2 linked regions of the Acidicapsa ligni genome follow. Each later gene encodes a partner of the first gene's protein in a complex. Links are inferred from orthologs where the notes say so. Each region holds a gene or a part of one and is shown on either strand. Other genes may lie near its edges.

The links.
Region 2: the proteins of xseA (region 1) and OHL19_RS09465 are in contact, whole or in part, in a cryo-EM structure (PDB 8TXR), measured with the Escherichia coli proteins. The link is inferred for Acidicapsa ligni from one-to-one orthologs.

Annotation. Positions count from the first base shown.
Region 1 is NZ_JAGSYG010000006.1:157,778-169,581, forward strand. The notes cover bases 3,650-6,481. They hold xseA (exodeoxyribonuclease VII large subunit), read left to right. Parts: upstream 3,650-4,212; coding sequence 4,213-5,751; downstream 5,752-6,481. Other genes in these bases: OHL19_RS19015 (response regulator), read left to right, coding at 3,650-3,727; OHL19_RS19020 (Hpt domain-containing protein), read left to right, coding at 3,747-4,070; glmM (phosphoglucosamine mutase), read left to right, coding at 5,748-6,481. Also shown: OHL19_RS19010 (PAS domain S-box protein), read left to right, coding at 1-3,301; more of OHL19_RS19015, read left to right, coding at 3,353-3,649; more of glmM, read left to right, coding at 6,482-7,103; polA (DNA polymerase I), read right to left, coding at 7,141-9,912; tRNA preQ1(34) S-adenosylmethionine ribosyltransferase-isomerase QueA, read right to left, coding at 9,958-11,064; OHL19_RS19045 (lysophospholipid acyltransferase family protein), read right to left, coding at 11,061-11,777. UniProt on the Escherichia coli protein: Bidirectionally degrades single-stranded DNA into large acid-insoluble oligonucleotides, which are then degraded further into small acid-soluble oligonucleotides.
Region 2 is NZ_JAGSYG010000002.1:731,894-743,594, reverse strand. What follows is about bases 1-2,729. They hold OHL19_RS09465 (exodeoxyribonuclease VII small subunit), read left to right. Parts: upstream 1-1,118; coding sequence 1,119-1,340; downstream 1,341-2,729. Other genes in these bases: OHL19_RS09455 (SDR family NAD(P)-dependent oxidoreductase), read left to right, coding at 2,706-2,729; OHL19_RS09460 (Gfo/Idh/MocA family protein), read left to right, coding at 1,597-2,709; OHL19_RS09470 (bifunctional homocysteine S-methyltransferase/methylenetetrahydrofolate reductase), read left to right, coding at 1-1,075. Also shown: more of OHL19_RS09455, read left to right, coding at 2,730-3,476; OHL19_RS09450 (fumarylacetoacetate hydrolase family protein), read left to right, coding at 3,495-4,322; fucP (L-fucose:H+ symporter permease), read right to left, coding at 4,409-5,722; OHL19_RS09440 (amidohydrolase family protein), read right to left, coding at 5,774-6,622; OHL19_RS09435 (thiolase family protein), read left to right, coding at 6,711-7,916; OHL19_RS09430 (porin), read right to left, coding at 7,933-9,708; OHL19_RS09425 (NADH-quinone oxidoreductase subunit N), read right to left, coding at 10,064-11,554; OHL19_RS09420 (complex I subunit 4 family protein), read right to left, coding at 11,551-11,701. UniProt on the Escherichia coli protein: Bidirectionally degrades single-stranded DNA into large acid-insoluble oligonucleotides, which are then degraded further into small acid-soluble oligonucleotides.

The sequences.
Region 1 (11,804 bases):
TAAACAGGAGAACACTTCGGCCGCAAAGCTGGCGGAAGCGCTGCTGCATTCCACGAATCCGATGGTGCTGGCGACGGATCTGGGCGGCAAATTCACGTATATCAATCCTTCCGCGGAACGCATTCTGGGCTTGCGCAAGTCGGCGCTGGTGGGCACGGCGCAGATCTCCGAGGTCTTTGCTCCGGGTGAACTGGAACGCGTAGGCCAGTGGCTTCGTAAATTACACCCGAACGTCGATGGCCCGGCTGCTCCGGCGGACCCGATGAGCGACTGCATCAACTATGTATTGCAGTTTCCACCGAGCCAGTTGCGCGGGATCGATCTGGAGTTACGGCGCAACGACGGCAGCACCTTTCCGGCGACGCTTTATCTTTCCGCGGTTCGCGATGGGGCGGGCAATCCTTCGGGAATTCTTACCGTGGCGCTCGATCAGACGCTGACGCATCGACAGGAGCGGGCACTGCGAGAGTCGCGCGAGCGCTACCGCGATCTCTTTGAAAACGCGAATGAGATGATCGCGACGCTGAACTCGGCGGGACAGTTTGTATACGTCAATCCGGTTTGGAAGTCGTGCTTTGGGCTTGTGGACAGCTCCTTTGAAAAGCTGGAATCGCTGGAGATGGTCTTCAGTCCCGATTGCCGGTCAGAGGTTGGGCGGCTCTTTCGGCTGGCGCTGGAAGGCGAAACGGTGGAGCATGCTCCACTGCGCACGCATACGATGGACGGGCGCGTACTGGATCTGGAACTGAGCATGAGCCGCCGCCAGAAAGCGGATAATCCGCTGGCTGTTCGCTGCCTGCTGCGGGATATTACGCCGCAGAAGCAGCGCGAAAGACGGCTGGCGCTGCAACTGGTGGTGAGCCAGATTATTGGGCAGAGCACCTCGCCGGAAGTGGCGGCGATGCGCATCCTGGAGTCGGTTTGCCTTTCGCAGGGCTGGGATGCGGCGATGCTCTGGAGCGTCAATGAGGACGAGGACCGGCTGGACTTTCACTCGGCATGGGGTGCGCCGGGCAAGAGCAGCGAAGAAATGATCCAGGAGAATATGGGCCAGGTCATCCTCCGGGGGGCTGATCTGCCGGGCCGGGTGTGGACCAGCGGGCGGGCAGTGTGGGTCGCGGATCTGACCGCGGAACGTCCGACGCCACGCATACAGGCTGCCCTGCGGCATAAGCTGGCGACGGGATGGGCGATCCCGGTACGCGTGGGCAACCGCCTGATTGCGATCCTGGAGTTTTATTGCCAGCAGCGCCAGCGGGAAGAGCGAGAGACGATGGCTACGCTGGAGACGGTCTCTGCATCGCTGGGGCAGATGCTGGCTCGTTCGCGGGAACAGGATCGCGTGGAAGGTCTGCATCGTACACAGCAGATTCTGCTCGATACGATCGACGACGGGATTTGTGGCGCGGATCGCAGCGGGATTGCCACCCTGGTCAACCCGGCGGCGGGACGACTGCTGGGGGCCATTCCTGAGGTGCTTGCCGGAATTTCGGTCCACGAGCTGCTGCATGGAAATATGCCGGGAGGCAATAACTGCGGTGAGGATTGCCCGTTGTTGCGGGCGCTGACTCACAGGATTGCCGCTGCGGGCGAAATTACGATCTATCGGCGCGATGAGACGAGCTTCCCTGCTGAATTTTCACTGACGCCGATCCTGGACCAGGGACGGTATTCGGGAACGGTGCTGAGCTTCCGCGACATCAGCCAGAGGTTTGCTCTGGACCGGATGAAGGATGAGTTTGTCTCGACGGTGAGCCATGAGCTGCGTACGCCTCTGACTTCGATTCGCGGCGCGCTGGGGCTGCTGTCGGCGGGCATATTGGGCGAGATCAATGACAAGGCTGCCAACCTGCTGCGCATTGCGCTTTCCAACTCGGACCGGCTGGTGCGGCTGATCAACGATATTCTCGACCTGGAACGCATCCAGAGTGGGCGCGAACCGCTTTCGTTCCGCCCGATAGCGCTGAGTGAGATTGTTCGACAGGCGATTGATGGCATGATGCCGGTGGCGGATGCGGCGAGCGTGCAGCTTATCCACGATACAAACCTGGTGCAGCTTATCGCCGACCCGGACAGGCTGTTGCAGGTCATCACGAACCTGCTCTCGAACGCCGTCAAGTTCTCGCCGGAGGGGTCAACCGTCTCTGTCACTCTGCGCGAGGGTTCCAGCGGAGTTACGCTTTCGGTGATCGACCAGGGACGCGGTATTCCAGCGGACAAGCTGGACTCGATCTTCGACCGTTTTCAGCAGGTGGACGCTTCCGACTCTCGGCAGAAGGGCGGCAGTGGGCTGGGGCTGGCGATTTGCCGGACAATCGTGCAGCAGCATGGCGGGCGCATCTGGGCAGAGCGTAACGCGGTGCTGGGGTCAACGTTCCGCGTTCTGTTGCCGTTTGAACCGTCGTTGGCGCTGCCCTCGGCAACTCCCATCATCGAGCCGGATCGGGGACGGATTCTGCTGGCGGATGCCAATGCTACGACGCGACCGCTGCTGGCCAATCAGTTGCGCCGCCAGGGCTATCACGTGGTTGAGGCTGCGTCTGTGGAAGAGACGCTCGCGGCGCTGGCGTTCTGCGCTGTTCCCAGCCCGGATGGAGTCGCGAGTATGGGGATTGAGGCGATATTGGTAGATATTTCGCTGGACGGGCTGAACGGATGGGAGATTTTGCCTCGTCTGCGCCAGGAGACAGCGGCCAATGGTGTGCCGATCGTCCTGCTGAGCGTGGATCATCCGAATCCGGCGCTGCCTCTACCGGCGGGGGCCGATGGGTGGGTGCCGCAATCGCCGGACGATGAAACTCTGCTCTCTGAACTGGCCCGCGTGCTATCCAGTCCAGGAGAAAAAGCCCGCATCCTGGTGGTCGAGGACGATATTGATCTTGCGCGTGTCATCGGCGCGGTATTTTCTCGTGACGGCATCGAGATCAAGCTGGTGCATACTCGCCAGGCCGCGCTGGATGCTTGCTTTACGTTCCGTCCGCAGCTCATTGTGCTCGATCTTTCGCTTCCGGACGGCGATGGTTTCAATGTGGTTGACTGGCTGCGTCAGCATGAAGAGCTGGCGAATCTGCCACTGGTGGTCTACTCCGCACGCGAGATCAGCCCGGGCGAACGGGCACATCTCAAATTGGGACCGACCCAGTTTTTGACGAAAGCGAAAGTACAGCCGCAACAGCTTGAGTCTCTGGTCTTGACGATGTTGCGCCGATCGCGTCAGATGGAAGAAACATCCAATCCGGAGCAGTTATCGAATCATCCGTCGCCGGTCGACGACGGGCAACATCGGTCCACGGCGAATTGACCTGGCTATCGTGGCCTGCACGCGGATTAGGCTGTCTGTGAGGAGTCCCTATTGTCCCGCCGAATTCTGATCATTGACGACGAAGACGATATTCGCCAGGTAGCGGCGTTGAGCCTGGAAACCATTGCCGGTTGGGATGTGATCGTTGCCAACTCCGGTGCGCAGGGACTGGAGCGCGCGGCCGAGCACCAGCCGGATGCGATTTTGCTGGATGTGATGATGCCGGGCATGGATGGGCCGACGACGTTTCGCGAACTGCGCAAAAATCCGGCAACGGCAAAGATTCCTGTCCTGTTGCTTACCGCGAAGGTGCAGGGGCCGGACCAACGGCGCTTTGCAGACCTGGGCGTGGAGGCGGTTCTTCTGAAGCCGTTTGACCCGCTGACGCTCGCCTCGCAGATGGCAAAAGTTCTGGGCTGGGAGTAGGCGCCGCGCGCTGATTGTCATGGCAACTACCCCTCCCCCGATGGCTGATGTGCTGGCCCGAATGTGGACGAAATTCCTGCCGGATATTGAGGCGCGAGTAGCGACTCTGGAAGCAGCGGCGCGAGCGCTTGATGCAGGCTCACTCCCAGAGGACGCACGCGATGCGGCTCATGCGGCGGCTCACAAACTGGCGGGGACCTTGGGCATGTTCGGGCTTCCGCGTGGCACGGAGTTAGCTCGCAGAGCGGAGTTACTACTGGTGGAGGATGTATCCGCGGCAGACGCGGATGAACTTACGGGCTGGGTAACGGAAATCAGAGATTTGATTCACAGCCGCGGATAGAGCTGGCTATATAAAGCGCAATCGTCGATTCCTGTGCGATTGCTGGCCTTCCATTCCAGCCTCTCATTTCCTGCCAGTGCCTGATCTGCAAGCGCGGGTCGATGCGGCACCCGTTACACTGCTTATTGGTGATGAGAATCCGGTGAGCCCGAAACGCACAGCCAAGCCGCAGCTCGACCTCCTGTTTGGAGCGCGCGAGGAGGCCAGTCCGACTTCTGAAACAAAGCCTGAACCGACAAGCCGAAGCAGGGATCGTGCGCGTCGAACATGGCTTGTCCATCAGCTCGTCTCTGAGGCGCGTGAGGTTGTCGAGCAGGAATTTGGAGATGTTTGGGTCGAGGGCGAAATATCCAACTATCGTCCTGCTTCTTCGGGGCATTTGTATTTCACGCTCAAGGATGCCGAGGCGCAGCTTCCGGTGGTGCTGTTTCGTCGCCAGGCGCAACTGTTGCGATTTCGCCCGGAGGATGGCCTGCATGTTCGCGTGCGGGGCAAGGTCACTATTTACGAGCAGCGCGGACAGATACAGCTCGTGGCTGAGACGATGGAGCCGGTTGGCGCGGGGAGCCTGCAGTTGGCATTTGAACAGCTTCGCGATCAGCTCAAGGCCGAGGGGCTTTTCGAGCAGGATCGCAAGCAGCCGCTGCCTGCGTTTCCGCGTAGTGTGGCTGTCATTACTTCACCGACCGGCGCGGTCATTCGTGACTTTCTGAATATTGTTGGCCGTCGTCACTCGGGTCTGGATGTTGTGGTCGTTCCGGTCAGCGTGCAAGGCGACGCAGCGGCTGCCGAGATTGAAGCAGCGCTGGTACAAATGAACGCACTTCGCATTGCAGACGTGATTGTGATCGCGCGTGGTGGCGGCTCGCTTGAGGATATGGCTGCGTTCAATAGTGAGCGTGTGGCCCGCGCGATTGCGGCGAGCGAACTACCTGTGGTCTCCGCTGTAGGGCATGAGACGGATTTCACCATTGCGGACTTTGTGGCGGATCTGCGTGCGCCTACGCCCTCTGCTGCTGCTGAGTTGATTACCGAGGCACAGCATAAGATTGCCGACTACATTGAGGCGCTTGAGCAACGGATCGACCGCGGTATTCGCTTTCAACTTTTGCAGGCACGCCAGCATTTTGCACGACTGCCTGCATCCCGCACGGAACAGCGCATGATGACGACTCTGCACCGGCTGGAGCAAAGGCTTGATGAGCTTGCGTTTCGCATGGAAAATGCAATGGTCGCACGGTTCCGCGAAGATCGACTTGCAGTTACAGAATTGCGTGCTGCGGTGCTGCGTCATGACCCGCGCCAGCAGCTTGGGGCTGCGCGTGAAGCGCTTTCCGCATGGCAATCACGGCTTCATCATGCACTCGATCGCAGCCTGACAAGCAAGCAGCATCGCACACATGCCGGAGAAGACAGGTTATATCGCGCTGCGCAGGTTCACGTGGCCAACCGGCGCGCGGCTCTTGGCACGCTGCGCGGCCAGTTGCAATCGTTGTCACCGCTGGCAGTGCTGCAACGTGGCTATGCGCTTGTTCAGGATGAGAATGGCGTGATTGTGCGCTCGATAGAGCGGTTGACTACGAATCAACAGGTCGCGACTCAGCTTGGGGACGGTACGTTTATCAGCCGTGTAGAAACAACATCCAGATCAATCAAGAAGGATCGTAAAACAAGCACATGAGACAGCTCTTCGGTACGGACGGAATACGCGGCGTTGCGGGCATTGCTCCACTCGATACAACTACGATCTATGCGGTCGGCTTGGCCCTGGCGCATTCATTGCGACCTGCGGCTATCATTCCACGCGTGATTCTTGGGCGCGATACGCGTGAGTCCAGTCCGTGGATTACAGCCATGCTGGCTGCCGGATTGCGCGCTGGCGGAGCAGAGATTGAGAGTGCGGGAATTGTGCCTACGCCTGCCATTGCTTTTCTTGCGCACACGCATGGATTCCAGGCTGGAGTTGTGATCTCGGCGAGCCACAATCCATGGGAAGATAACGGCATCAAGCTCTTTGGCAGCGACGGTTATAAATTGCCGGATAAGGTTGAGCTGGCAATTGAAGAAGTGATTTTCAAGCATGCGCTATCGACTACTGCGCCTGATCCTGCAACGCTGCCGCCAATTGAAGATCAGGCGCATTATGCGCAGGAGTACATCGACTTTTTGCTGGCGGCTGTACCTGATCTGAAGCTCGATGGGCAGAAGATCATTCTCGATTGCGCTAACGGCGCCGCGGCTGCGATTGCTCCGCGGCTCTTCGCGAAATTGGGTGGCGATGTGACGTTGCTTAATATCACACCCAATGGCCGTAATATCAATGATCATTGTGGGGCTCTGCATCCTAAGACTGTAGCTGCTGAAGTGATGAAACATGGTGCAGATCTTGGATTGACTTTTGATGGCGATGCGGATAGGTGTCTTGCTGCGGGCGCTCACGACAACGTCATTAACGGGGATGCGTTGCTGCTGATCGCTGCACGCGATCTGCAGTCTCGTGGGCTGCTTACGGATAACGTTGTGGTTGCTACCACGATGTCGAACATGGGGCTGGAGGCAGCGCTTAAACGTAGCGATATTACGATGCTGCGGGCGAATGTAGGCGATCGTTATGTGCTTGAGCTGATGCAGCAGCGTCATGCTGCGCTGGGCGGCGAGCAGTCGGGACATATTTTATTTCCGCATCTTGCTACTACGGGTGATGGGTTGTTGACTGCGCTTGTTGTGCTGGACCTGATCGCTCGTATGGGCAAGACGATTGAAGAGTTGACGGCCGATCTCAAGGTGTTTCCGCAGGTAATCGTTAACGTCAAGGTGCGTGAGAAGCGTCCGTTGGAGGAGATTCCTTTGGTGGTGGAACGCATTCAAGCGGCTGAGGCTGCGTTAGCTCATTCGGGACGCGTGGTGATTCGCTACTCCGGCACTGAGGCGCTGGCTCGCGTGATGATCGAGGCGGAAAGCGAAGAGCTGATGCGGCATCATGCCGAGGCTATTTCTGGCGCTATTCGGGCTGAACTTGGCGTTACTCCGTAGAGTAACGCCAATCCGACAAATGTTTCTCAGGCAAACGTTACTCCATATCGCGCCAGTTATGGCCGAATGCAAGGTCGGCTACTATCGGCACGCGCAGATGAATTACGTTTTGCATGGCGTCTTTGACAAGTGCGGTGATGGTTTCTGTTTCTTCTTCGGGGACTTCGAATAAGAGTTCGTCGTGAACCTGCAGGACCATCCTGGTGCGGAGTTTTTCTTCTGTCAGTTTGCGGTCGATAGTGATCATGGCCAGTTTGATCAGGTCTGCTGCTGTGCCTTGCAGGGGCGTGTTGACTGCGGTCCGCTCAGCGAAGCCACGTTGATTTGCGTTACGGCTTTCGATGTCGGGGATGGGCCGGGTGCGGCCGAAGAGAGTCTTGACGCTGCCGTCTTTGCGCGTTTGTTCCACGGTATCTTCGATGAACTTCTTCACGCCTGCGTAGCGTTCGAAGTAGCGTTCGATATAGGTCCTGGCCTCTGATTGCGAAATGCCGAGTTGCGCTGCCAGTCCAAATGCGGAGATGCCGTAGACGATGCCGAAGTTGACTGCCTTGGCGCGAGCGCGGGTCTGCTTATCCATCTGCTCGGGAGGCACACCGAAGACTTCGCTTGCAGTAAGCGTATGGATGTCGCGGTCGGTCTTGTATGCGTCCGTGAGCAACGGGTCTTCGCTGAAGTGGGCCATGAGGCGAAGCTCAATTTGAGAATAGTCGGCCGAGAGCAGACGGAAGCCTGGTGCGGCAACGAAGGCCGCGCGAATCTCGCGGCCCAGCTCGGTGCGGATAGGGATATTTTGCAGGTTGGGGTTGGTGGAAGATAACCTGCCCGTTGCTGTGGCCGCTGCGTTGAATGTCGTATGTACGCGCGAGTCGCTGTCGACAAGCAATGGCAATGCGTCGATGTAGTTTGATTTGAGCTTGGCGAGATGGCGAAACTCAATGACCAGGCGGGCGATTTCGTGTTCCTCCGCAAGACCTTCGAGTACATCCTGCGCGGTCGAAATCTTTTTCCCTTTGCCATAGATCAGTGGCTTGGGCAGGCCCATGTGGGTGAACAAAACTTCGCCGAGCTGCTTGGGAGAGTTCACATTGAAGCGTCTGTCGGCCAGTGAAAAGATTCGTTCGCTGACGCGTTGAATCTCTGAGCCGAAGCGTTGCGAGAGCTCATCGAGTGCGCCTAGATTCACTCGCACACCAACCTTTTCCATTCGGTAGAGAACGGGGACCAGCGGAAGGTCGATGGTTTCGTAAACGGAAGTAAGTCCATGTTCCTCAACCTGTGCACGCAGGGTTGGCAACAACGCTTGAATTGCGTGGGCTGCGCCTGCCAGCGATATAGGCACGGTCTGTCCGCTGCGCGCGACTACATCGACGAGAGTTTGTGTAGAGTGGGTTGGGTTCAACGAGTAGGAGAGCAGCATTGTGTCCGTGATTGGCCCGTGCAGGCTTACGTTGAACGCGTCGAGACGGTGCTGCGTCGTCTTCCAATCGTGGACGGTCTTGGCGATTTTTTCATTTTCCAATAGTGCTTTGAGTTGAGGCGATAGTGCTATGCGCATTGCGAGTTCGGGTTCGTTTTGCGCTTTGACAGAAACGCCGACGTATTCGGGAATGGCTGCAGATTGCTCCAACTTAGTATCGTCGGCCTGAGCCACCTGATCAAACATGTCCATGAGCGAAGGCATGGGCGGAAGAGACTCTTCTTCGGCTATCTCTTCGCTTGATTCGCCGGATAAGGCTGCTTCGGTCTTCGCAACTTTAGCATCTTTGTCGAGCGCGAATGCGAAGCCGTGTACGCGCGCAGCCGCATGGATAGCGGCGATTTGATCCTCTGTTGGATCGTCGACCAATTCAGCGGTCGGCTTCTGTGCGCTGGGGGCGAGTTCGCGCAGCAGCGATGTGAACTCTAGTTCGGTGAACAACTCGCGGGCTGCTTCGAGATCGGGCTCGGTGGTTTGCATTCGTGCGAGATCGAGTTCTATCGGTACATGGCAGTCGATGGTGACCAACTCTTTGGAGAGTAGAACGGTCGCTCTATTTTGCTGAAGCGATTCGCGGTAGGTCTTGCGCTTGACTTCATCGGCGCGGTCGAGGACTGCTTCGAGACTGCCGAATTGCTGGATGAGTTCGACTGAGCCTTTATCACCGATGCCGGGTGCGCCGGGGATGTTGTCGATGGAGTCGCCGCGCAGAGCCATCACGTCAATGACTTGCTCCGGCGGTACGCCGAGCACTTCAATTACTTTTGCGGGGTCGAGGATGAGGTTATCTTTTTGAGGATTGAGGACACGCACATGCTTGCTGACTAACTGCATCATGTCCTTGTCGCCGGAGACGATGAAGACTTCGTGGCCCTGCTCTGAGGCCTCACGCGCAAGTGTGCCGATGACGTCATCGGCTTCAAATCCGATGGCTTCGAGAATGGGGATGTGCAGAACTTCGAGTGAGCGGCGGATGTACGGGAGCTGTCGCGCGAGGTCTTCGGGCATGGCTTCGCGCTGGGCTTTGTAGCCCTCGTAGCTGGTCTCGACAAAGGCCTGCTCTTTACTGCTCCATCGGCGCAGCGGACCAATTTCCTGCGCCTTGGCATCGCGGAAGACTGCTCCACTCACGTCGAAGACGGCGGCAAAATAATGTGGCGAGAAATCTCGACGCAGCTTCTGGATCATGTTTACGAAAACATACGTTGCTGCCGTGGGCAGGCCTCCGCGCGTGGACATTGGGCGACTGCGCTGCATGGCGTGGTAGGCGCGGAAGATGAACGACATGGTGTCGAGCAGGAATACGGGCGGCTTTGTGTCAGCACTCATCGTCTGCGAGTCTACCAGCGTGGAGGGGTGCGCGTCAGAGCGGTTCTAGGCAATGAACATGCAGTCGCCGTAGCTGAAGAAGCGATAGCGCTCCGCAACGGCGTGGCGATAGGCTGCAAGCACCTTCTCCCGGCCTGCAAAGGCGCTCACAAGCATGAGAAGGCTGGACTGCGGAAGATGGAAGTTGGTCAGCAGGCCACCTACCAGCCGGAATTGGAAACCGGGCGAGATAAAGATGGCGGTTTCGCCGGTGTGCGCAACGAGCGGGGCTCCGTTGGCGGCCTCGGCGCAGTGCTCCAGGGTGCGAACTGCGGTGGTGCCTACGGCGACGATGCGGCGGCCTTCTTGATGCGCACGATTGAGGGCGTCTGCTGCATTCGTGGAGAGTGTGTAGCGTTCGCGATGGAGATGGATTTCGTCCAGGTTTTCGACGCGCAGAGGAGCGAAGGTTCCGAGGCCTACGTGCAGGGTTACTTTGGCAATTTCCACGCCTTTGGATTCGAGCGATTGCAGTACTGTGGGCGTGAAGTGCAGGCCTGCGGTGGGAGCAGCCACGGAACCGCGTTCGGCGGCGAAGACGGTCTGATAGCGCTCGCGGTCTGCGTTCGCATCGTCGCGATGGATGTAGGGTGGAAGCGGCATGTGGCCGATCTCGTCGATGGCTGCGAAGAAATCCTGGACAGGCTCAAAACGCAGCAGACGTTCCCCGAATTCGTCGCGATGGAGCACCTCGGCACGGAGTACGACTTCGCCCTTCGCAGAGGAAAATTCAAGCTGGTCTCCTACGCGCACTTTGCGACCGGGACGTACGAGGGTGTTCCAATTCCCTGCTGCATCGGGAGATGTGAGCAGTACCTCGATCTGGCCGGTAGGCTGCTGTTTGCCGCGCGATGTAGCGCGTTGTGCGTAAAGGCGTGCAGGGATGACGCGGCTATCGTTGAGCACGAGCACGTCGCCGGGTTGCAGCAGTGAGGGTAGAGTCGCAAAGCTGGAGTCGGTGTGTGCTCCGGAGGCTCTGTCGAGCACGAGCATTCGGCTTGTACCGCGCTCTGCGGGGGGCTGCTGCGCGATCTGATCTTCAGGGAGATCGAAATCATAATCCGCGACTCGTGAGCCCTTTTCCGGCGATGGATTGTTCTGAGGGTTGCTCACGATGTGACCTCGGGCGCGAGGCCGAGATGCCGGCCGGCCGATAGACGAGCGCGTTCCAGCGTTGCGTCGAGTTGCTGGCGAGAGGCTTCCAATGTGCCGCTATCAGCAGACTCGGGTACGTGCGTCCATTGGCCCCAACTGACGGCTATTCGCGTGAAGGGCATGGGCACGAGAAAGCGGTCCCATGAGCCTAGTCTCCACGTATGTTTTGGTTCGAGATGAAATGCGCCGATGGGAACACCTGTTAGTTGGGCAAGCTTGATGGGACCGAGCTTGGATTTATAGATGGGGCCACGTGGGCCATCGGCGGTAAAGATAGCTGGTGTGCCGGAGTCAAGCACGCGGCGCAGGCCGAGTAAACCTTCGCGTCCACCGCGCGAGCTTGAGCCACGAACAGCGCGGAAACCGAAGAGTTCGAGGGTGCGGGTAATCAGTTCTCCGTCAAAGCTCTGGCTGATAAGAATCGTTGCGTGGGTACTGCGGAAATAGAAGGCGCAGGGCAGGACACACTGGTGCCAGAAACAGTAGATTTCTCCGCGTGGGGTGAAGCCGTGGAAGGCTGGAGTTACGCCGTCCTCGGCAATAACTTCAAAGCGCCAGGTGCGACCCACAACCATCAGCAAAGCCCAGACGAGACGCGGCACGACGGCCAGCGTCAGGCGTTGGCCGAGGGTGAATCTGCTTAGGCTACTGGTCCTGTGTTCGGTTGCCACTCTGTTGATTGTAGCGAAACGGGCAAT
Region 2 (11,701 bases), on another replicon or contig:
ATTCGTCGGCGGCTGTTGCGGAACCACTCCGAATCATATCCGCGCCATGAAGTCAGCCATCCGGGCTATCGATGCCCAAAATCGCAACCAGAATTCGGCCTCCGGAATAGCGGCCCAGAAGAATGCAACTGCTACAAACACCATTGAAATTCCTCCGGCTCCGCTCGCGGAACGCTCCCGTATTGGAGCGCTGATTGCCGAAGGCACTTTCGTCACGCTGGTTGAAATTGTTCCACCACGTGGGATCGATTGCATTAAGGAGATTGAAGGCGCTCGCCTCCTAGCCTCGCTCGGCGTTCACGCGATCAACATTCCGGATTCGCCTCGCGCCTCTGCTCGCATGAGCGCTCAGAGCCTCTGCATTCAGATTCAGCAGCAGGCCGGCATTGAAACGGTGCTGCATTACACCTGCCGCGACCGCAACGTCCTCAGTATCCAGTCCGATTTGCTGGGAGCTTCGTCGATCGGCCTGCGCAATGTTCTTTGCCTCACCGGCGATCCGCCCAAGCTGGGCAACTATCCCGACGCAACCGCGGTCTTTGATGTGGATGCAATCGGTCTCGTCAATATCGTCCGCCGCCTCAATCACGGGCTCGATATCGGTAGCAATTCGATTGGGGCATCGACGAACTTCACTATTGCCGTCGCCGCCAATCCCGGTGTCCCAGATATTGAACAGGAGATTCGCCGCTTCGCGTGGAAGGTGGAAGCCGGGGCTGAATACGCCATCACGCAGCCGGTCTTCGATCTGCGCCTGTTGGAAAGCTTTCTCAAGCGCATCGAGGAGTTCCGCATTCCGGTGATCGCCGGTATCTGGCCACTCACCAGCCTGCGCAATGCCGAGTTCATGCGTAACGACCTGCGCGTGTCCATGCCCGAAGCAGTCATGCTGCGCATGGCCCAGGCAGAAAATCCCGATGCCGCTCGCATGGAGGGCGTCCGAATCGCCCAGGAGATGCTTACGGAAGCACGCCCGATGGTCCAGGGAGTGCAGGTCAGCGCACCCTTTGGCCGTTACGCACTGGCCGCTGAAGCCATCGCTTCCGTGTTGCCACAAACAAGCCTTCCGCGATAAGTATTTCGTCGCGTTCGCAGTATTCAGGAGCAATTACAGCACGATGGCAAAATTTGAAGAGTCACTAAAAAAGCTGGAAGTTATCGTCGAACAACTGGAACAGGGCGACCTTGCCCTGGAGCAGTCCCTCAAGCTGTTTGAAGAAGGCGTGAGCTTGTCTGCCGCATGCAAGCAGGAACTGGATGCCGCTGAAGGTAAAGTACAAATGCTGGTCAAGCAGCGTGATGGCGGCCATAAGCTGGAAGCTTTCCCAACGGAAAATTAGCCACGGCTGGGGAAACACTAGCAGGAAAGCACCAACCTTTATGGCCTGACTCTATTGCCGGATTCCTTGCACGGCTTCTTCTTCATCTCCTCCCACCATCTCGCATCCTCTTGCACCATTCGGAACTGCACCGAAAGCACGCAGTCACAGCAAAAACGAAGTTCACAACTTTATCGATGACTGACAATGCCGGACGCTACCATGTATGATTTCCCCGTCTGGCAAGAAAAATCCCCCCTGAGAACAAGTACGCACTATGACCGTGTCCAATCTGATTCCTATTTCTAACTCACAACTGAACGCGTCAGAACTGAACTTTATTCCACGCCCTATAGTCTCCGTAGGAGCTGGCGGCATCGTGAATGATGCGCACCTGCCCGCCTATCGCAAAGCTGGTTTTCCGGTTATTGCCATCCTTGATCCAGACAAGACCAAGGCAGAATCGCTCGCGGCCAGGTTCGATATTCCGAAGGTTTATTCCTCGGTTGCTGAGGCATTGCCGCAGCTTCCGTCCGAGGTCATCTTCGATGTAGCTGTACCGGCAAACGCAATCCTCAAAGTTCTGGCGCAGCTTCCGGATGGAGCCGCGGTCCTGATCCAGAAACCCATGGGCGAAACTCTCGCCGAAGCAGTCGCCATCGAGCGCCTCTGTCGCGAGAAAGACCTGACAGCCGCTGTCAATTTTCAGCTTCGCTGGTCCCCAGTGATGCAGGCTGCACGCAACATCGCACTGGCAGGAACCATCGGCGACGTCCACGATATGAAAGTCGACGTCACCGTGTTTATGCCCTGGGATCTTTGGAACTTTATGGCGCGGCTTTCGCGACTTGAAATTCTCTATCACAGCATCCACTACGTCGATCTCTGCCGCGCGTGGTTCGGCAATCCGCGCAGGGTTCTCGCCAAGACGTCGCGTAATCCGCTGACTCCCGATCTGGTTGCAACGCGCTCTGTCATCATCCTCGAATACGACGATTGGAAGCGCGTCAGCATCTCTTCTACACACGCGCATACCTATCCCGAGACGCAGCAAAGCCAGGTCACCTGGGAAGGCACAGAAGGCGCGCTTGAGGCCATCATGGGCGTGAACCTAGACTATCCTGCGGGCAAGCCCGATCGCCTGCGTTATGCACCTCGAACCGGCGAAGACGCAGGCAAATGGCAGACGCTGCCAACCGAGGGCAACTGGTTTCCGGAAGCGTTCATGGGATCTATGGGTTCGTTGCAGGCCTTTGTCTGCGGCGCATCCAGCGAACTCCCAACACGAGTCTCCGATGCACTCGATACCATGCGCACAGTCGAAGCCGCTTATCTCTCCAGCGAACTCGACGGACAAACTTTACCTGAGATTGAAAGCGAGGCGAAATGACAACTGCAACCACGGACAATGCCTTTCGTTTGGATGGCCTGCATGCGCTCGTAACGGGCGGTGCAAGCGGCATTGGCGAAGCTACCAGCAAAGAACTGGTGAGGGCCGGAGCCTTCGTCTGGATCGCTGACATCAACCTGTCGGCAGCCGAAGCTCTCGCAACGTCACTCGGCAATGCACGCGCAGTCAAGATGGATGTCACAAGCACCGAATCCATTGAAGCCGTCGCGGCGATCCTGCCCCAGCTCGATATTCTCGTCAATAACGCGGGGATCGGCCACGTGGGCAGCGTAGCGACTACGTCCATTGAAGACTTTGACAAGTTGCTCAATGTCAACGTGCGTTCCGTCTTCCTGGTCACGCGTGGCCTGCTTTCTCTGCTCCTGGCCAGCCCTTCCAAGGGTTGCATCGTGAACATTGGCTCTGTCGCAGGACTCATCGGCATCAAGCAGCGTTTCGCGTACTGCACCACCAAGGGCGCGGTGCTTGCGATGACCCGTCAGCTCGCCGTTGAATACGCGAAAGAGTTGCGCGTCAACGCCATCTGCCCCGGCACTGTAGAGACTCCGTTCGTCGAAGGCTATCTCGACAAGTATCACGCGCACGAGAAAGAAAAGATTCGCGAAGAACTGAAAGCGCGTCAGCCGATGGGCCGGCTCGGACAGCCGGAAGAAGTTGCCTCCATGGTTCGCTATCTCTCTTCTCGCGAAGCTGGATTTATCAACGGATCTCTCTTCACACTCGACGGCGGCTGGACCGCTGCATAACTCACTCGGAGAATACTTATGAAGCTAGTTTCCTTTTCAGCCGCAGACGGCAAGATCCGCCCTGGCTACCTGCTCGAAGCCACCAGTGAAGTTGCGGATCTATCCTCTTCTTTCAGCGATACGCTCGCAGTGATCAGCAGCGCAGCCAGGCCTGCAACACCGGCAGCAAAGCTTCCTCTCGCGGATGTAAAACTGCATGCGCCACTCGCCAACCCACCGCGTATTTTCTGCATTGGTCTCAACTATCGCGATCACGCCATTGAGTCGAAGATGGAGCTGCCCAAGTTCCCTGTCGTCTTCTTCAAGATGGTTCCGTCGATCATCGCGAGCGGCGAAAACATCGTCCTGCCGTCCATCACTCAGGAGCCGGATTACGAAGCTGAATTTGCAGTCGTTCTAGGCAAAGGCGGTTATCGCATTCCCGCATACAGCGCGATGGATCACGTCTACGGCTACACGGTTCTCAATGACGTCAGCGCGCGCGATATTCAGTTCTCCACCTCGCAATGGTCGCTCTCGAAGAGCCTCCCGACCTTCTGCCCACTGGGTCCTGCAATCGTGACTGCCGATGAGATTGCCGATCCGCACGCACTGGACATTCAGCTCTCGATCGACGGCGAAGTGCTGCAACACTCCAACACGCGCGAACTGATCTTCCGCATTCCTGAGCTGATCGAATATATTTCCTCGATCACCGAGCTGTTGCCCGGCGACATCATCAGCACCGGCACGCCCGCAGGCGTCGGCCTGGGCCGCACTCCAAAGCGCTGGCTCAAGGCAGGCGAAACGGTGACTGTCTCCATCGAAGGACTGGGGCAAATCGTCAATCCTGTTATTGCCGGATAAAGCATTCGTCCTCAATTGAAAAGCCTCCGACCTTTGCGTGTAAGCAAAAATCGGAGGCTTTTTTCGAGCGCTTGATTGCTTCTGTTCTAAATAGTTTTCATTGCCTTGGGCCGTGCGCCAAACCAGGCATAGAGCCCCACGCCAACATAGCAGATGCACGGCACGGTGTAAGCGATACTCACGCTCAACCCGTCAGAGATTTTGCCCATCAATGGAGTGAGCGCCGCACCGCCGATGATCGCCATCACCATCAGCGATCCGCCAGTCTTGGTGCGTGATCCCAGTCCATGAATGCCCAACGCAAAAATCGTCGGGAACATCATCGACATGAAGAAACTGCTGCTCAGCAGGCAGATCGCGCCGATCCAATTCGTCTGAAGAATAGCAACAAGCACCAGCACCACGTTGCCGACAGCGAACAGCGCCAACAGCCTATCCGCGCGAATGAATTTCAATAGCCATGCGGAGAGAAATCGACCAATCGCAAACGCCGCCATCGTGCCGGTGAGCATGTAGCCCGCGGTGCGTTCGGGAACACCCGCGTACGACTGTACATACTGAATGAAGTAGCTCCATGTGCATACCTGGGCGCCCACATACAAAAACTGCGCAGCCAGTCCGAGAAGAAAATGCCGCTGCAAGAGCACTCCGAGACCATGACCGTGCCCTGCGTCCTGCGTTTCTTCTTCGGCATCAAGTGATGGAAATTTTGTGCGCGCGATAAGCAATGCGAGCAGCAACGCAATTACACCGAGAGCAAGATACGGAGTGATGACGCGAAGAATCTCCGAGTGCAGATATGCGGCGTAAGTTCCTGCAGCCTGCCGCTCTGCGACCTGGCTCTGCGTCAACTCGACACCGGAAAAGATGAAGAGCGTTCCCACCAGCACGGCACAGATACTGCCCAGGGGATTGAACGCCTGCGAGAGATTCAATCGCTGTTCCGAGTTTTCAGGAGAGCCAATGCGCACAATCATCGGATTGGCCGCCGTCTCCAGAAACGACAGGCCGGACGCGATTACGAACAGTGCCAGAAGAAAGAAGCTATAACTTCCAGCATTCGCCGCAGGCCAGAAGAGAAACGAGCCCGATGCAAGCAGGCACAATCCAGTGAGAATACCTGTCTTGTAACCGAATCGACGCATGATCATTCCGGCGGGAATGGCCAATCCAAAATAGCCGAGATAAAACGCCGTCTGCACAAAGCCAGCCTCAAAACGTGACAAGGCAAATGACTTCATGAACTGACGGATCAGGATATCGTTCAAGTTATTTGGTATTGCCCACAGGAAGAAAAGCGCTGTCACCAATACAAATGGCAGCATGCGGCCAGCAGGTACGATAGGTTGTTTAGATCCAGCAACCGGACCTCGGTCGACACCTGGTACAGAGATATTCAAACGACTACCGCCTCATTGAATTCGTCAATCTAATCACTTATTGCGAATCACTTATTGAATTTGAGAAATACCGTAAAACCTGGCCGCATTGCCACCGAGGATTGCATCCTGCTCTTCGACGCTGAGCTGAGCAATAAAATCGTGCACCACCGCAGCCCAGTGCGAATAACTCACGCCCACCGTGCATACCGGCCAATCCGAGCCAAAGAGAATACGCTTCGGTCCAAAAGCCTCCAGCACTGTTTCTGCGTAAGGCAGCAGATCATCCACTGTCCAATGCTCATAGTCCGCTTCGGCCACCAACCCGGAGAGCTTGCACGAAACATGCGGCCGCCTGGCAAGCTCGTGAATTCGCGCGCGCCAGGGCTCAAACACCTGAGCCGCAATCAACGGCTTGGCCGCATGATCGAGCACGATCGGTTGCTCCGGATGCCTGTCCACAAAACGAAGAGCCATTGGCAATTGATGCTCCAGAATCAGCAAGTCGTAAGACAACGAATATTTCCGTAACAGCCCTACGCCTGCATTGAAATCATCGCGTTCAAAATACTCGTCCGGCTCACCCTGCAATGCATGTCGAACGCCCTTGAGTTTGTGGTTCTCGACCAGAAGCGCCAACGCCTTCTCGGCTTCAGCATTGACGCCAGCCTCGGCCAACGGAACCCAACCGACAACGCCTGCAATCCACGCATGCTCTTCCGCCAGATCGAGGAGCCAGTTTGTTTCATGTAGAGATTGACGCGCATGAACGGCGATCGTTGCATCGATGCTTGCTTCATCCAGCAAAGGCACTAGATCGCGAGGCAGAAAATCTCTTCGAATCGCGGCCATCGCGTCCGTGATCCAACCATACTCGTCGTCCGTGTAATGCCAGAAATGTTGGTGCGCATCGATGCGCATTGGGTTTCCTCACATGCAGTAAACACCGCAATCCTATCGAATCGCACGATGCCTTGGCTATGGTATTCTCACCCGTTGAAAGGTACCGATGAAACCTATCTACATTGCGGCATATCACCAGTCCAGATTTGGCAAGTTGTTGTCGCTCACACAGGCCGAAATGATTCGCCTCGCGGTTACGGATACCTGTGCTGAAATTGGCATTACCGCCGATCAACTCGATTCAGGTTCCATTGCTGCGGCATGCAATTTCTCGCTGCATCAGCAGGGGTTGCTCGCGGGTTTGCTTGCCGGAGTTCCGGGCATGGCCGCAAAGCCCCTTGAAGCTGTCGAGAACGCCTGTGCTTCGGGTGGCCAGGCAGTACTCTCCTGCATCACAAAACTGCAGGCAGGGATGGGCGAAACAGCTATCGCCGTGGGCCTCGAAAAGATGCGCGATGCCGAGGGACGAGCCGATGGCAAGCGCGTAGGCGAGGCGCTCGGCTACTTCTCTGACCCAACGGAGCGCGAGGGCAAGACCTTTGTCTTTCCTCATATTTTCGCCGAAATCATGCAGCTTTACATGAAGACCTGGAACGTATCGGAAGCTGACCTAGCAACCATTGCCGTGCAGGAGTACGCGAACGCCCGGCACAATCCATTTGCCCAGATGCGGAGCGTCGAATTGACAGTCGAACAGGCAATGACCATCGCCGGCCCCAACCGTTATCTCGTAGAAGGCCTGCCGCTCAAGACGTACGATTGCTCCCAAATCACCGATGGTTACGCGGCGATCATCGTGGCGACTGAAGAAGGCCTGGTTCGCCTGGGAATAGACAAGCATGATTGCGTACAGGTTGCGGGCTGGGGACAGGCTGTTGATCCACTACAGCATCAACAGCGCCAGGTGCTTGAACCCATCGGAGCCTACAAGGCCATGAACTCTGCATATGCAATGGCGGGGATCACTCCCGCAGAGATTCAGGCTGCGGAGATTCATGACTGCTTTACGGTGATGGGAGCGCTGGGCACCGAAATTCTCGGCCGTGCGAGACCCGGCAGAGGCGCTGCTTATTGGGCCGATGGCAACGCCGCACCCGGGAGTGAATGCGGCATCAACACATCCGGCGGCCTCATCGCCAAGGGACACCCGGTTGGTGCAACAGGCATCGCGATGATCGGCTGGGCAGCGTGGCAACTCCTGCAAAAAGTACCTGCTCCATTGCAGGTCAAGGCCGCAGAACATGCTGCAACTTTCAATATTGGAGGCCCGGTTTGTGCCTCGGTTTGCACGGTTCTACGCGGGCCTCAATAAGCGAATAACAGGTCGATCAAAAGTGCCAGATAATATCCGCCGCGAGCACAAGTGCCTGCGTCTTGGCACCAATCAATCCCATCGCTGTTGCTGCTGTCTCTCCCGGAGCCAGCTTTGAGAGCGCCGCTACGGAAGATCCAGGATCTATATCCAATGCGTGAAGGCCATACGGGCTGAATGTATGCATGTAGCTAAGTTCAGGCCGAAAAGTCACAGTGGAACCAGCCCAGAAATCGAAGCCCACCATGTGTTCTTCATAGTAGCCAGGAGTACCGGTGCGCTGACCCTTGATATCGTTGACAAGTTCGTTGCGAATGTTGAGCGAGGCCGTGTGATGCCAGAAATCATGTTCGACATAGTTGGCCACAGCCCATTCTTGCGCATAGCATCGTGCTGATTGCTGGCTCGCCGGTAGCCGCGGATCCTGGCAGACTGCGCCAAAATTCAACGTCGTATTTGCAGCAGTGTGCTCCGGCCAGGGAGTCGTGCCGGACGGTGAAACTCCGGTGTTATACCAATACATGTTTGGCGTGTCTCGCATGTACTGGTACCAGAATTCTGTATCCGTATGCCAGTGGTCATTGATTTTGTGATACCAGGTTTCGTAGTAAGCAGCCAGATTGTTATAAGCGTACTTACCGTCGTTGATCGAGTTGGCGCATGTATTAAGCGTATCGCCGCCAACTTTCCACGTATAAACCGCGCAGGCATTTCCGGTTACTTTCGCATCCGTCGTCCATGGCATCGTGTCGCAGCCTGGAGAGATGCCAGCCTGAAAAGTCCAATGATCGTTGACCTTGGTCGTGAGGTTTGCGCCTAACTGCGTGTAGCAATCCACCGTATATAAAATGGAATGAGAGTAGGTATAGTTATTCGGCGCAAGCTGCGCTTCGATATCCGGCAAGGAGATATACCGGCCTATTCTAAGATCGGCTCCCTTACCCAACTTGGGAAAATAGAGATCAACATAAAACATCACCGGGTCGTATCCATACTGCGCATTCTTTACCAATAACTGCTGGCTGAACATTCCGTGACTCGTTGTAAATCGATAGTCCTGCCCATATAGATTCGTCAGACGAAATCCCCAGTCGAAATGATCGGTCTGAGTTGTGTCCGCAAGGCGCTCTGTGTAGAGTGCGAGTTGATCAAGAACAATCGTGTTTGAGAACTCATCGTAGGCCGATGGAAAATTAGCAGGAATGCCTTTACTCGCATTGCTGCGATTGCTGGTCGAGCCATTCGCGCCGATGGAAATGTAGCCATACCATTTCACGCGGCTCAACTTCAGTTGGTCCTTACTGATGGCCTGCTGCAACATGTATGTCTGATAGTCAGGAGCACCAATCACCTGCGTTCCACCGATCGGCCAATCTGCGGAGGGAAATGGCGGGGATGAGAGTGGCGCATCCGTTCCACGACGTTTCGGCGCGTTAGGATCGCTCGGCGCGGTTCCCGTCCAGTCCGCTAAATATGCCTTGCCCCATCGCTTGAAGAGGCCATCGGAGGCTTTGAAATAAGGCGCGGGAGTTGGGGATGAAGCCGATGCCTGGGCATCTGCGCCTTCCGCAGTTGCAGGTTGAGACGGCAGTGACGCCATCGCTCCCTGCATGTTCAATGTACCCTGCGCAATCGCTTTCGGCTGCGGAGTTCCAGAAGCCTCAATGGGCGTAACGGAATCTTTCCCCGCAGTTTCACTTTGGAGAGCAGATGCGGATGGCAGCGAAAAAAATAGTACGTATACCAGAGTTATGACGTTTACATACAACAGACGGCTCAAGCTCGATTTCATTCTTTCCTCTATACCAAGCCCTTCAGTCGCAATGAAGTCAGCGATTGTAAGCCTTCTATTACCGCAGTTTTTTTAGCAGTAGCGAAGCCCGAAAGCATCTGATACGCAACACATTAGCCGCGTAAATTCCATTCGGGGCTGTTCTATTCTTAGAGGCGAAGCCATAAGTTTTACATAAGCAAAACAGTAAGAAGACATTACGATCCCGTTATGCAGCCATGAAAAGCCGTCGCTAAAGGCATCGTAAAAGTATGAGTTGCTTTACAACGAATGGAACTACATAGACGAGGACGGCCGTTGACCAGGCACTCTCCACTATGGCCGCATCGATCCTCTATACAATTTTATTTTGGTTTTATCCGAGCTGTATCCAGCCGCTGAGAGCGCCAGGCAGAACCCCCAGCGCAATGACAGCCAGCGCAATCAAAATCAGCGTAGTCAACTCGACGAACGAGATGGCGAGCGGTTCAGCCTGAACCGGCTTGATCACATAGATGCGTTTTAACACCTGCAGATAGTAATAGAGCGAAACAGCGCTTGCCGCCAACGCGACTGCTACAAGTCCCAAGCCCCATACGCCGATTGTTCCAGCACGCAAGACTGAGGCAAAGAGATTGAACTTGGCCCAGAAGCCGACCAACGGCGGAATGCCCGCCAGGGATAGCAGGAAGATCAGCATCGTCCCGGCCAGCAATGGGCTGCGTCTGCTGAGACCAGCAAAGGCATCAAGCCGATCGCTTCCCGTCGCGCGCTCCACAACGGCAATTACGCCAAAGGCTCCAACGGTCGTAAGGGCGTAAGTCAGCGCATAGTAAAGCACCGCAGCACCACTCTGCGGCGTATGCGCGGCAATGCCCAGCAGCATGTATCCAGCATGTGCGATGGCGGAATATGCCAGCAATCGCCTTACGCTGGTCTGCACCAGGGCAGCCAGATTGCCGAGTACGATTGATCCGGCAGCCATCCACAGCAGCAGAACGATCCATGACATGCTGGATGCGGACATGCTGGATGCGGATGTACCTGATGCGCTGCTGGAAGCACCTGCGAGAGCTGTTGTCAAAGCGACCAACACGGCAAAACTGGCCACCTTTGACCCTGAAGCAATGAGCGCCGTGACCGGAGCAGGCGCTCCCTGGTACGTGTCCGGAGCCCATAAATGAAACGGCACCGCTGCCACTTTGAAGCCTAACCCCGCCGCCACCAGCACCAGGGCTACGATGAGCAATGGACTCGTAGCTCCTGTCGCAAGCATTTGCGCTATACCCGGCAGGCTAGTCGTTCCTGTAAGGCCGTAAAGATAGCTGAATCCGAAGAGCATCAGCGCGGCGGACATTCCACCGAAGAGATAATATTTCAGCGCAGCCTCAGCCGATTGCGCCGAGTTTTTTGCAAAGGCGGTCAACACGTAGAGCGACAGGCTCAGTAGTTCAAGCGCGACAAAGATCATCAGCAGATCGCGCGCCGCTGCTACCAGCATCATGCCGGTTGTGCCCAGCAACACGATAGCAACGAACTCGCCTGGATTACGCGAGAACTCTGCCTTGATGCTCAGCAGCAACACCAGCCCGGTCAGGATCAATATTCCGATCTGTGCTGCGGCCACCAAAGGCGTCGCAACAAGAAAATCTCCAACAGCCGCCTCGGACCCTGCATGTCCTGACAGCCACCAGATTGAAGCAGCGCAACCTACAACTCCAAGCACCGCTGCCACGGCCATACGCGTTGCATGAGAGCTCTTGCGCAGCAGGCCCAGATCGACAATCAGCACCACCAGCGAGATGACTTCGAGCAGGCTCTCAGGCAGTGTAATTGCAAACAGATTCCAGTAGTTCACGCCGTTCATGGGCGGCCTCCCATGAGCAATGCATGCGTTGCAGGAGTAATCACATCCAGCAGCAGCCGTGGGTACAAACCGACCACCAGGCTTGTCCCAGCCAGCAGGATCACGCCAGCCGCTTCTGGCCAGGTAATCGGCTCATACCTGGGAATC